One region of the Actinomadura sp. NAK00032 genome, then DNA from elsewhere that is predicted to be linked to it. Evidence: riboswitches for the same ligand, from Rfam matches in the RefSeq annotation. Region 1 holds a riboswitch; each other region holds the start of a gene.
The links. A riboswitch is a leader RNA that binds a small molecule or an ion and turns the genes downstream of it on or off. The one in region 1 is predicted to bind cobalamin.

Region 1 (3,267 bases):
CAGTCCTCGTCCTGGCCGCCGGCGGCGATGAGCGCGTGGATGAGCGCGTCGCCGTCCAGGCCCGCGGCGTCGTCGCCGACGCCGGGGAAGCCTCCGCCCAGGTCGTGGCCCTCGTCGCGGAGGCGGGCCAGCAGCCGGACGGTGCTCGCCGGGGTGTCGAGCCCGACGGCGTTCCCGACGCGGGAGTGCTTGGTCGGGTACGCCGACAGCATCACCGCGACGCGGCGCTCGGCGGGCGGGGTGTGCCGCAGGCGGCCGTGCCGGACGGCGATCCCCGCGACGCGCGCCGCCCGCTCCGGGTCGGCCCGGTAGACGGTGAGGCCGTCCTCGTCGATCTCCTTGAACGAGAACGGGACGGTGATGATCCGGCCGTCGAACTCGGGGATCGCGACCTGCGACGCGGCGTCCAGCGGGGACAGGCCGTCGTCGCTGTCCTCCCAGGCGGCGCGGCTGGTGGTGAGGCAGAGGCCCTGCAGGATCGGGACGTCGAGCGCGGCGAGGGCGCCGACGTCCCACGCCTCGTCGTCGCCGCCCGCCCCGGCGGTCGCGGGCCTGGACCCGCCCGCCGCGAGGACGGTCACGACCAGCGCGTCCGCCCGGCGGAGGGTGTCGAGCAGCGCGGGCTCGGCGGTGCGCAGGGACGAGCAGAAGACGGGCATGGCCTGCCCGCCCGCGTCCTCGACGGCCGCGCACAGCGCCTCGGCGAACGCGGTGTTCCCGGCCATGTGGTGGGCGCGGTAGTAGAGCACGCCGACGACGGGGCCCTCGGTGGTGCGGGGCTCGCGTTCGAGCCGCCCCCACGTCGGCGTCGCGGCCGGGGGCGCGAACCCGCGCCCGGTCAGCAGCACGGTGTCGGACAGGAACGCGTGCAGCTCGGCGAGGTTGGCGGGCCCGCCGTGCGCGAGGTAGGCGTGGGCCTCGGCGCACACGCCGGCGGCGACCCCGCCGCGGAGCCGGGACAGCTCCATCAGCTCGGCGTCGGGGGCCTGCTCGCCGCCGAGGACCACCACCGGGCGGGGGCCGGCGAGGAGCGCGTCGAGCCCGTCCTCCCAAACGCGCCGCCCGCCGAGCAGCCGGACCACGACGAGGCCCGTGCCCTCGGTCAGTGCGGGCAGGTCGGCGGCGGTGAGCCGGGCGGGATTGCCGAGCCGGTAGCCGGCGCCGGACGCGCGGGCGCTCAGCAGATCGGTGTCGGACGTCGACAGCAGCAGCACGGTGCCAGCGGACACGGCCGTTCCTCCCCTGGGGTCCTCGCCCCGGTAGCGGGTGTCGCGACGGCAGGAGTCTCCTGGCTCCCGGATCGATGCTCGCCCCGGCCTTCCCGTCCGTGCGGACAGTGGCCTCAAGCGGGGTTCGCTCCCCGGTCACAGTGGCGGGACCGCGCCGGATTCACACCGGCTTCCTCCCATTGCCATCGCCTGGGGAGAACAGTACGGCAGCGCGGCCCGCCCGCAAAGTGTGGTTAACATCCTCCCCGTGCCGATTGTCAGACCGCACGCCGACGCGTGCCCCGGTGCGCTGCGCACCCACAACGCCGCCGACGGGCCGCTGGCGCGTGTCCGGGTGCCGGGCGGCGCGGTGTCGTCCGCGCAGCTCGAAGTGCTCGGCGCCGCCGCCCGCGAGCTGGGCCGCGACGTGATCGAACTCACCTCGCGCGGCAATCTGCAGCTGCGCGGCGTCCGCGATCCGGCGGCGCTCGCGGCGCGCCTGGAGGCGGCGGGGCTGCTGCCGTCGCCGTCCCACGAGCGGGTGCGCAACATCGTCGCGTCCCCGCTCGGCGGGCGCGGCCGGCACGGCGTCCTGGCGACGGATCCGCTGGTCGCGGCCCTCGACCGGGCGCTGTGCGCGAACCCGCGGCTGGCCGGCCTGCCGGGCCGCTTCCTGTTCGCGCTGGACGACGGCACCGGCGACGCGGCCGCCGTGGACGCCGACCTGACCTTCGCGCCGGACGGCCTCCGCGTCGCCGGGGCACGGGTCTCCGTTCCCGCCGGTGACGCGGTCGCGACGCTGGTCGCGGCCGCGGCGGCGTTCCTCGACGTCCGGGGGGACGCGTGGCGGGTCTCGGAGGTCCCGGACGGGGCGCGGCTCGTCGCCGGACGGCTCGGCGCGAGTGCGGAGGAACCCGGCGCGCCCCCTGAGCCCCGGCCCCCGTACGCCGGGATCGTCCGGCAGCGGGACGGGCTCGTCGCGCTGGAGGTCGTGCCGCCGCTCGGTCGGCTGTCGGGCGCGCGGGCCGAGGCTCTCGCCGGGTCCTCGGGCAGCGTGCGGGTCACGCCGTGGCGGAGCGTCGTGCTGCGGGATCTGACTTCCGGCGAGGCCGGCGAGGTCGCGGCGGTGCTCGCGGCGGCGGGGTTCGCGGTCGACGCCGCGTCGCCGTGGGTCGGGGTCACCGCCTGCACCGGGAGCCCCGGCTGCGCGAAGTCGCGCGGCGACGTGCTGGGCGAGGCGCGGCGGTGGGTCGCCGGGCTGGAGCGCGCACCCGAGACGCCCGTCCACTGGGCGGGATGCGAGCGGCGCTGCGGGACGCCCCGCGGCCCGGTCGTGCTGAGGATGCCTGAGGAGCAGCGGTGATGGACTATGTCCGGGACGGCGCCGAGATCTACCGGCGGTCCTTCGCGACGATCCGCGCGGAGGCCGACCTGTCGGGCCTGCCGGACGACGTCGCGCGCGTCGCGGTGCGGATGATCCACGCCTGCGGGATGACCGACCTCGTCCGGGATCTGGGCTGGTCGCCGGGGGTCGTGGCGCGGGCGCGGGCGGCGCTGCTGGACGGCGCGCCGGTCCTGTGCGACGCGCGGATGGTCGCGTCCGGTATCACGCGCGCGCGGCTGCCGGCGGGCAACGACGTGGTGTGCGCGCTGGGCGAGCCGGAGGTGCCCGCGCTGGCGGAGCGGCTCGGCACCACGCGCAGCGCGGCGGCCCTCGACCTGTGGCTGGACCGGCTCGAGGGGTCGGTCGTGGCGATCGGCAACGCGCCGACCGCGCTGTTCCGGCTGCTGGAGCTGGTGGCGGCGGGCGCGGGGCGTCCGGCGGCGGTGCTCGGGATCCCGGTCGGGTTCATCGGCGCGGCCGAGTCGAAGGAGGCGCTCGCCGCGAGCGGGCTCGACCACCTGGTGGTGCGCGGGCGGCGCGGCGGCAGCGCGATGACGGCGGCGGCGGTCAACGCCGTCGCCAGTGAGGCGGAGTGATGGCGGGACGGCTGTTCGGCGTGGGCGTCGGCCCCGGCGATCCGGAGCTGGTCACGGTCAAGGCGGCGCGGCTGATCGG
Region 2 (3,267 bases), 3.3 Mb from region 1:
GCCCTTCGGGGTGAGCTGGAGCGTCGGCGCCGGGTGCTCGGGTTCGGCGGCGCCCTCGGCCGGCGCCTCCTCCCACTTGACGACCTCGCCGTTGGAGTAGGTCTGGTCGGCCTTGAACATCAGCTGGTCCGTGTCGGTCGGGAGCGGCCCCATGGAGACGTCGAACTCCTCGAACCGACCGGCCTCGATCTTGCCGCCCGACCAGGTGATCGTGGTGACGGCCTCGGTCAGCTCGCCGCCGTGGGACTGGATCGGCTTCGGCAGCTTGGACTTCTCCGCCTTCACCGTCCAGCCCGGGGTCGGCCGGACGGACACCGACGCGAGCGGGTGGTCGACGGGCAGGTGCACGACGACCTTGGTCGTGGCGGCGTTGTCGCGCTCGTTCGGCACCCGGAACGAGACCTTGGCGTAGGAGCCCTGCTCGGCGCTCTTCGGGTTGGCGGTGACGTGCGCGGACGCGGCCGTGGCCGCCCCGAGCACCGAGAGGGCGGCGAGGGAGACGATGGCGCCGGCGCGGCGCGCGGGCACGGTGAAGGACATGCGGGAACTCCGTTCGAGTCGTACGGGAAGAGCCGGATGCGCCGTGGATCGGCGTCCGGTGACGTACGGCGCGCGCGTCAGATGTGCGCGAGCGCCCTCGAACGGAACGGGGGACCCCGCCGGACGACCTGGTGCCGCAGCGCGCGGTCGACGGCGGGGACGGCGGCCGGCGCCGGGGCGGGGACGGCCGGGCGCGGCGGCCCGGCCGGTTCGATGGTGAGCAGGGCGAGGAGCAGCCGGACGGGACGGTCGGCGGCCGCGGCGACCCGCCGGGCCATCGTCCACACGGACCGTTCGCCGCGCCGCAGCCACCAGGCGGCGACCAGCGCGGCGACGCAGTGCGCGAGCGTCATGGCCAGGCCGTTGCCGCCATGCGCGGCGGTGGCGCCGGGCATCGCGGCGGCGTCGGTCATGGCGGCGTGCATCGCCGGGGTGTGGCCCGCCATGGCGGGCATGGGGTGCGCGGCCGGATCGGCGGCTGCGCCCGTGAACAGCGTGTGCAGGGCGAACTGCCCGCCGAGGAGCCCGCCCAGGATCGTGCCGAGCGAGCGCTCATGGCCCGCCAGCATCAGCGTCACGCCGACGACCGCGCCGAACCCCATCGTCCCCGCCCAGAGCGGGACGGCCGCCCCGCCTGCGAGGACGTGCCCGAGCGCCGCCAGCGCGACGCACACGGTGGCGAACACCACCGCGCGTGCGGCGCGGAACAGGGGCTGCGGGGAACGCTCCGACATGACGGCACCATCGTGCCACCCCGGTCCGCGACCGTGTACCCGACCCCGGAAACCCACGGCGACACGCCCAACATCTTGGGGTTGCGCATTGATCGCAAACAAGATGTAGGGTTCAACCCCGTGCTGGTACGCCCCCGCCGCCCGGCGGCGGGGGCGTCGTGAGAGGGAACCCGGTGCGATTCCGGGACTGCCCCGCAGCGGTGAGCGGGAACGACCGCCGTCATGAGCACTGGGCCCGCCGGGCCCGGGAAGCGACGGCCAGTAGGACGTGCCTGACAGGTGCGCCGCCCGCGAGTCCGAAGACCTGCCCGCACGAGAAGGTCCGGGGGTCGTCCCCTCGGGCCGACACGTCCAGGCTTCGCGGGTGGGCCGGGGGCGGAGCGCGGCATGCCGTCGCGTCCCGTTCGCATGCCTCCGCGAGGCGGCTTGCGAGGGGAGAAGCACGTGACACAAGTGTTGGCCGACGCACCGGCGGCCGGGGGCATCGCCGGGGAGGTCGAGGCCGCCTGCGCCGGGGTACCGGATGTGGCGGCGGGGCGCGTGCTGGCCGCCGTCCGGTCCGGCGACGGGCTGGACACGGCGGCGCTGCGGGATCTCGCGATCGCCGAGGCCGCCGCCCTGGTGGCCGCCGAACCCGGCTACTCGAAGGTCGCCGCGCGGCTGCTCGGCGCCCGGATCCGGGACGAGGCGGCGTCCGCCGGCGTCACGGCGTTCGCCGAGTCGGTCGCCGCCGGGCACCGGGAGGGCCTGCTGGCGGACGGTCCGGCCGCGTTCGTCGCCGCCAACGCCGCCGCACTCGACGCGCTCATCGACGACGGCGCCGACGACCGGTTCGAGTACTTCGGGCTCCGCACCCTCTACGACCGGTATCTGCTGAGGCATCCGCGTTCGCGGCTCGTCCTGGAGCGTCCGCAGCACTTCCTGCTGCGCGTGGCATGCGGCCTCGCCGACACGGTGGACGAGGCGGCGGACCTGTACGGCCTGCTCAGCACGCTGTCGTACCTGCCCAGCTCGCCGACCCTGTTCAACTCGGCCGCGCGCCGCCCGCAGCTGTCGTCGTGCTTCCTGCTCGACTCGCCGCGCGACGAGCTGGAGGCGATCTACGAGCGGTACGGGCAGGTCGCGCGGCTCAGCAAGTACGCGGGCGGCATCGGCATCTCGTGGACGAAGGTGCGCTCGCGGGGCTCGCTGATCCGCGGCACGAACGGGCACTCCAACGGCATCGTCCCGTGGCTGCGCACGCTGGACTCGTCCGTCGCCGCCGTCAACCAGGGCGGCCGCCGCAAGGGCGCCGCCTGCGTCTACCTGGAGCCGTGGCACGCCGACGTCGAGGAGTTCCTCGAACTGCGCGACAACACGGGCGAGGACGCGCGCCGCACCCACAACCTGAACCTCGCCAACTGGATCCCGGACGAGTTCATGCGCCGCGTCGAGGACGACGCGCCCTGGTCGCTGTTCGACCCGAAGGAGGTCCCCGAGTTGGCCGACCTCTGGGGGGACGAGTTCGACGCGGCGTACCGGGCGGCGGAGCGGGACGGACGGTTCGTCCGGCAGGTCCCGGCCCGCAAGCTGTACGGGCGCATGATGCGCACCCTCGCGGAGACGGGCAACGGATGGATGACGTTCAAGGACGCCGCCAACCGCGCCTGCAACCAGACCGCCGAGCCCGGCGAGCCGCCCGTGGAGGGGCGACCCTCCACACCACCCGAAAAGAGGGTCGTCCACCTCTCCAACCTGTGCACAGAGATCCTTGAGGTGACCAGCGATGGCGAGGCCGCCGTCTGCAACCTCGGATCGGTGAATCTGGCCGCGCACGTGACGCCCGCCGGGGTCGACTGGGAGCGGCTTCGTTCAACGGTCCGCACCGCCGTCCGCTTCTTGGACCGCACCATCGACAGGGGCTTCTACCCCACGCCGGAGGCGGAGAAGGCCAACCGCAAGTGGCGTCCGGTCGGGCTGGGCGTGATGGGTCTCGCCGACGTCTTCTTCACGC
Region 3 (3,267 bases), 390 kb from region 1:
ACCGTCGCGCCGGACGACACCCCGAGCAGCATCGGGTCGGCGAGCGGGTTGCGCACCAGCGCCTGCAGCGCCATCCCGCACACCGACAGGCCCGCGCCGACCACCCCGCACAGCAGCACGCGGGGGAGCCGGACGTCCAGCACGATCGTCTCGCGGACGGGCGGCCAGTCCGGGGCGGCCAGCGCCGGATGCAGGCGGTGCAGCAGGATGCCCCAGACCTGCTCGGGCGGCAGCCGGACCGAGCCCGCCGAGATCCCCGCCGTGGCCGCCGCCAGCACCAGCGCACCCAGCAGCGCCAGGACCAGCGGGTAGGGGAGCCGGCGGCGCGGAGCGGGCGCGGCCGCCGCCGTCCGGGCGCCGGAGCCGCGGGCTTCGGTCACGCCGGTCACGCGAAGCGGTCCGGGTGCAGTTGCCGGGCCAGCGAGGCCACCGCGTCCGCGACCCTCACGCCGGTCACCGTGGACGACAGCGGCAGCACCGCGAACCGCCGGTCCCTGATGGCGGGGACGTCCTTGAGCGCGGGATTGCTCAGCAGGAACTTCTTCTTGTCCTCGGCGGACTGCTCGCCGTAGTCGTAGATGAGGACGACGTCCGGTGCGCGCTCGGCGAACTGCTCGAAGGAGACGTTCCCGTAGGGCTTGTCCACGTCGGCGAACAGGTTGGTCCCGCCCGCCAGCCGGATCATCTCGTTGCCGATCCCGGCGCCGCCCGCGGTGAAGGCGGTCTTGTCCCCGCTGTCGTAGACGGCCACCTTGACCGGCGCGGCGCCCGACAGCGCGCGCTTCACCCCGTCCAGGACGGCGCGCATCAAGGCGATCCGCCGCTCGGCCCGGTCCGGGACACCGAAGACCTCGGCGACGGCCCGGATCTCCTCCTCGGCGGTGGCCGCGGTCACCGGCCCCGCCGGGCATTCCTCGATGTTGAGACGGGTGTCGATGCCCGCCTTCCGCAACGCGGCCCGGCCGCGGCCCGCCTTCTCGTCGAAGGCGCTCTTCCAGCCCCCGTACACGAAGTCGGGCTCGGCCGCCAGCAGCGTCTCGAACGAGGGGTACTCCCTGGAGATGACCTTCACCCGGTCGTAGGCCCGCCGGAACTCCGGCAGCACCTCGTCGTCCAGGTAGCCGGTCCCCACCATCGACTTCTCCAGGCCGAGCGCCAGCATCACCTCGGTCGCGTGCTGGTTGAGCGAGACCGCCCGCCGCGGCGGCCGCTGGTACGTGGTCGTCACCCCGCAGTTGGCGACCGTCACCGGGAACCCGTCCGGCGGCGAACCGGACGTCCCGCCCGTGACGCGCTCCGCGCCGCCGCAGCCGGCCGACAGCAGCACGAGCATCGCCAGGACGGCCAGCGCCCGCCCGCCGCGCACGCCGGTCACCAAGAGCGCCTTCGAGCGTGAGATGTGCGCCGCCGTCCGGCGCGGTGCCGGGCATGCCGAACCCATGGGCATACAGCCCCTCCTCTCTGGGGAGATCCGCCCCAGTCCGATCGAGGAGGCGACCGCGTGAGTCTCCTGGCTCTCGGGTCAACGCTCGTCCCGGCCTTCCCACCCGCGTGCGCGGGCAGTGGCATGGTTCGGGATCCGCTCGCCGATCACAGTGGCGGGACCGCGCCGGATTCGCACCGGCTTCCTCGTTCCGCCGTCGCCTACTCCGCACATCGTGACACATCCGGCAGGTGAGCGCCGCGTCACATGATGATCTCCCTTGACAGGACACTCCTGCATGTCATTAGTTACTGCATATAGCTCGCAATAACTGAGGGGATGCATGGTCTCGTCATCGGCGGTCCCGTCCGTCGCGCTGCCGGACTCCGGCGGCGACGACCTGGGGGCGTCCTCCCGGCGGCGCCGGTACCTGCTGCTCCTGCTCGGGCTCGTGGCGGTCCTGCTCGCCACGGTCGTCGCCGCGGTCGCGATGGGCGCGGTGGCGGTGCCGCCCACGACCGTCCTCGACGTGGTCGGCCACCACCTGGTCGGCAGCCCGGCCGAGGTCACCTGGCGTCCGGCGCACGACTCGATCGTGTGGCGGGTCCGGTTGCCGCGCGTGCTGCTGGGGGCGGCGGTCGGCGCCGGGCTCGCCGTCACCGGCATGGCGCTGCAGGCGATGGTGCGCAACATGCTCGCCGACCCGTACCTGCTGGGCGTCAACTCCGGCGGCTCGGCGGGCGCGGCCGCCGCGATCCTGTTCGGGTTCGGCGCGGGGTGGGGCGAGCACGCGCTGCAGATCGCCGCGTTCCTGGGCGCGCTGGCCGCGTCGCTGCTGGTGTTCGTGATCGCCCGGACGGCCGGGCGGATCACCTCGACCCGGCTGCTGATGACCGGGGTGGCCGTCGGGTACGCGCTCTACGCGCTGACCAGCTTCCTGATCTTCGCGTCCGATTCGGCCGAGGGGTCGCGGTCGGTGCTGTTCTGGCTGCTGGGCACGCTGGCACTCGCGCACTGGTCGGCGCCCCTGTTCGTGGTCGTGGCGGCAGTCGTGCTGGTGACCGTCCTGCTCACGCTGTGGGGACGCCGGCTGGACGCGCTCGCGATCGGCGACGAGACCGCGCACACCCTGGGCGTCTCGCCGGCGGGGTTCCGCCTGGTGCTGCTGGTCCTGGTGTCCCTGGCGGTGGGGGTGCTGGTGGCCTCCTCGGGCAGCATCGGCTTCGTCGGGCTGGTGATCCCGCATCTGGCCCGGCGCGTCGTGGGGGCCACGCACCGCCGGGCCGTGCCCGTCGCCGCGCTCATCGGCGCGACGTTCCTGCTGTGGGCCGACCTGGCCGCACGCATGGTCCTCAGCCCGCAGGAACTGCCGATCGGCATCATCACCGCGCTGGTCGGCGCGCCGTTCCTGCTCATCCTGGTCCGCCGCCCGCACGCCGGAAGCGAGTGAGACAGCCATGATCGAAGGACGCGGGCTCAGCTACGCCTACGGCGCGGCGACCGTGGTGCGCGACGTCGACGTGCGGGCCGGGACCGGCCGGATCCTCGGGCTGCTCGGCCCCAACGGCAGCGGCAAGACGACGGTGGTCCGGATGCTCACCGGGATCGTGCCGCCCCGCAGCGGGCAGGTCCTGATCGACGGGCGCCCGCTGGACTCCCTGCCCCACCGCGAACTCGCCCGGCGGGTCGCCGTCGTGCTGCAGGAGTCGGCGGGCGACCTGCCGCTGACCGTGGCCGACATGGTCATGCTCGGCCGGGCGCCGCACCAGTCGACGTTCTCCCGCAACGGCGCCGGCGACCACCGGATCGCGGCGGCCGCGCTGCGCAGGGTCGGCGCCCGGCAC

Region 2: another riboswitch for cobalamin. It lies ahead of HUT06_RS41805 (ribonucleoside-diphosphate reductase subunit alpha); the one in region 1 lies ahead of cobN (cobaltochelatase subunit CobN).
Region 3: another riboswitch for cobalamin. It lies ahead of HUT06_RS24845 (ABC transporter substrate-binding protein); the one in region 1 lies ahead of cobN (cobaltochelatase subunit CobN).

The regions. Positions count from the first base shown of each region.
Region 1 covers NZ_CP054932.1:5,722,656-5,725,922, forward strand. Annotated here, with positions in the region: gene cobN (cobaltochelatase subunit CobN) at 1-1,229, opposite strand, end outside; cobalamin riboswitch at 1,282-1,405, opposite strand; gene HUT06_RS26715 (precorrin-3B synthase) at 1,477-2,571, shown strand; gene HUT06_RS26720 (precorrin-8X methylmutase) at 2,568-3,188, shown strand; gene cobJ (precorrin-3B C(17)-methyltransferase) at 3,188-3,267, shown strand, end outside.
Region 2 covers NZ_CP054932.1:9,056,375-9,059,641, reverse strand. Annotated here, with positions in the region: gene HUT06_RS41815 (YcnI family protein) at 1-540, opposite strand, end outside; gene HUT06_RS41810 (hypothetical protein) at 618-1,274, opposite strand; cobalamin riboswitch at 1,436-1,580, shown strand; gene HUT06_RS41805 (ribonucleoside-diphosphate reductase subunit alpha) at 1,719-3,267, shown strand, end outside.
Region 3 covers NZ_CP054932.1:5,329,852-5,333,118, reverse strand. Annotated here, with positions in the region: gene HUT06_RS24850 (iron ABC transporter permease) at 1-380, opposite strand, end outside; gene HUT06_RS24845 (ABC transporter substrate-binding protein) at 386-1,375, opposite strand; cobalamin riboswitch at 1,504-1,634, opposite strand; gene HUT06_RS24840 (iron ABC transporter permease) at 1,767-2,873, shown strand; gene HUT06_RS24835 (ABC transporter ATP-binding protein) at 2,881-3,267, shown strand, end outside.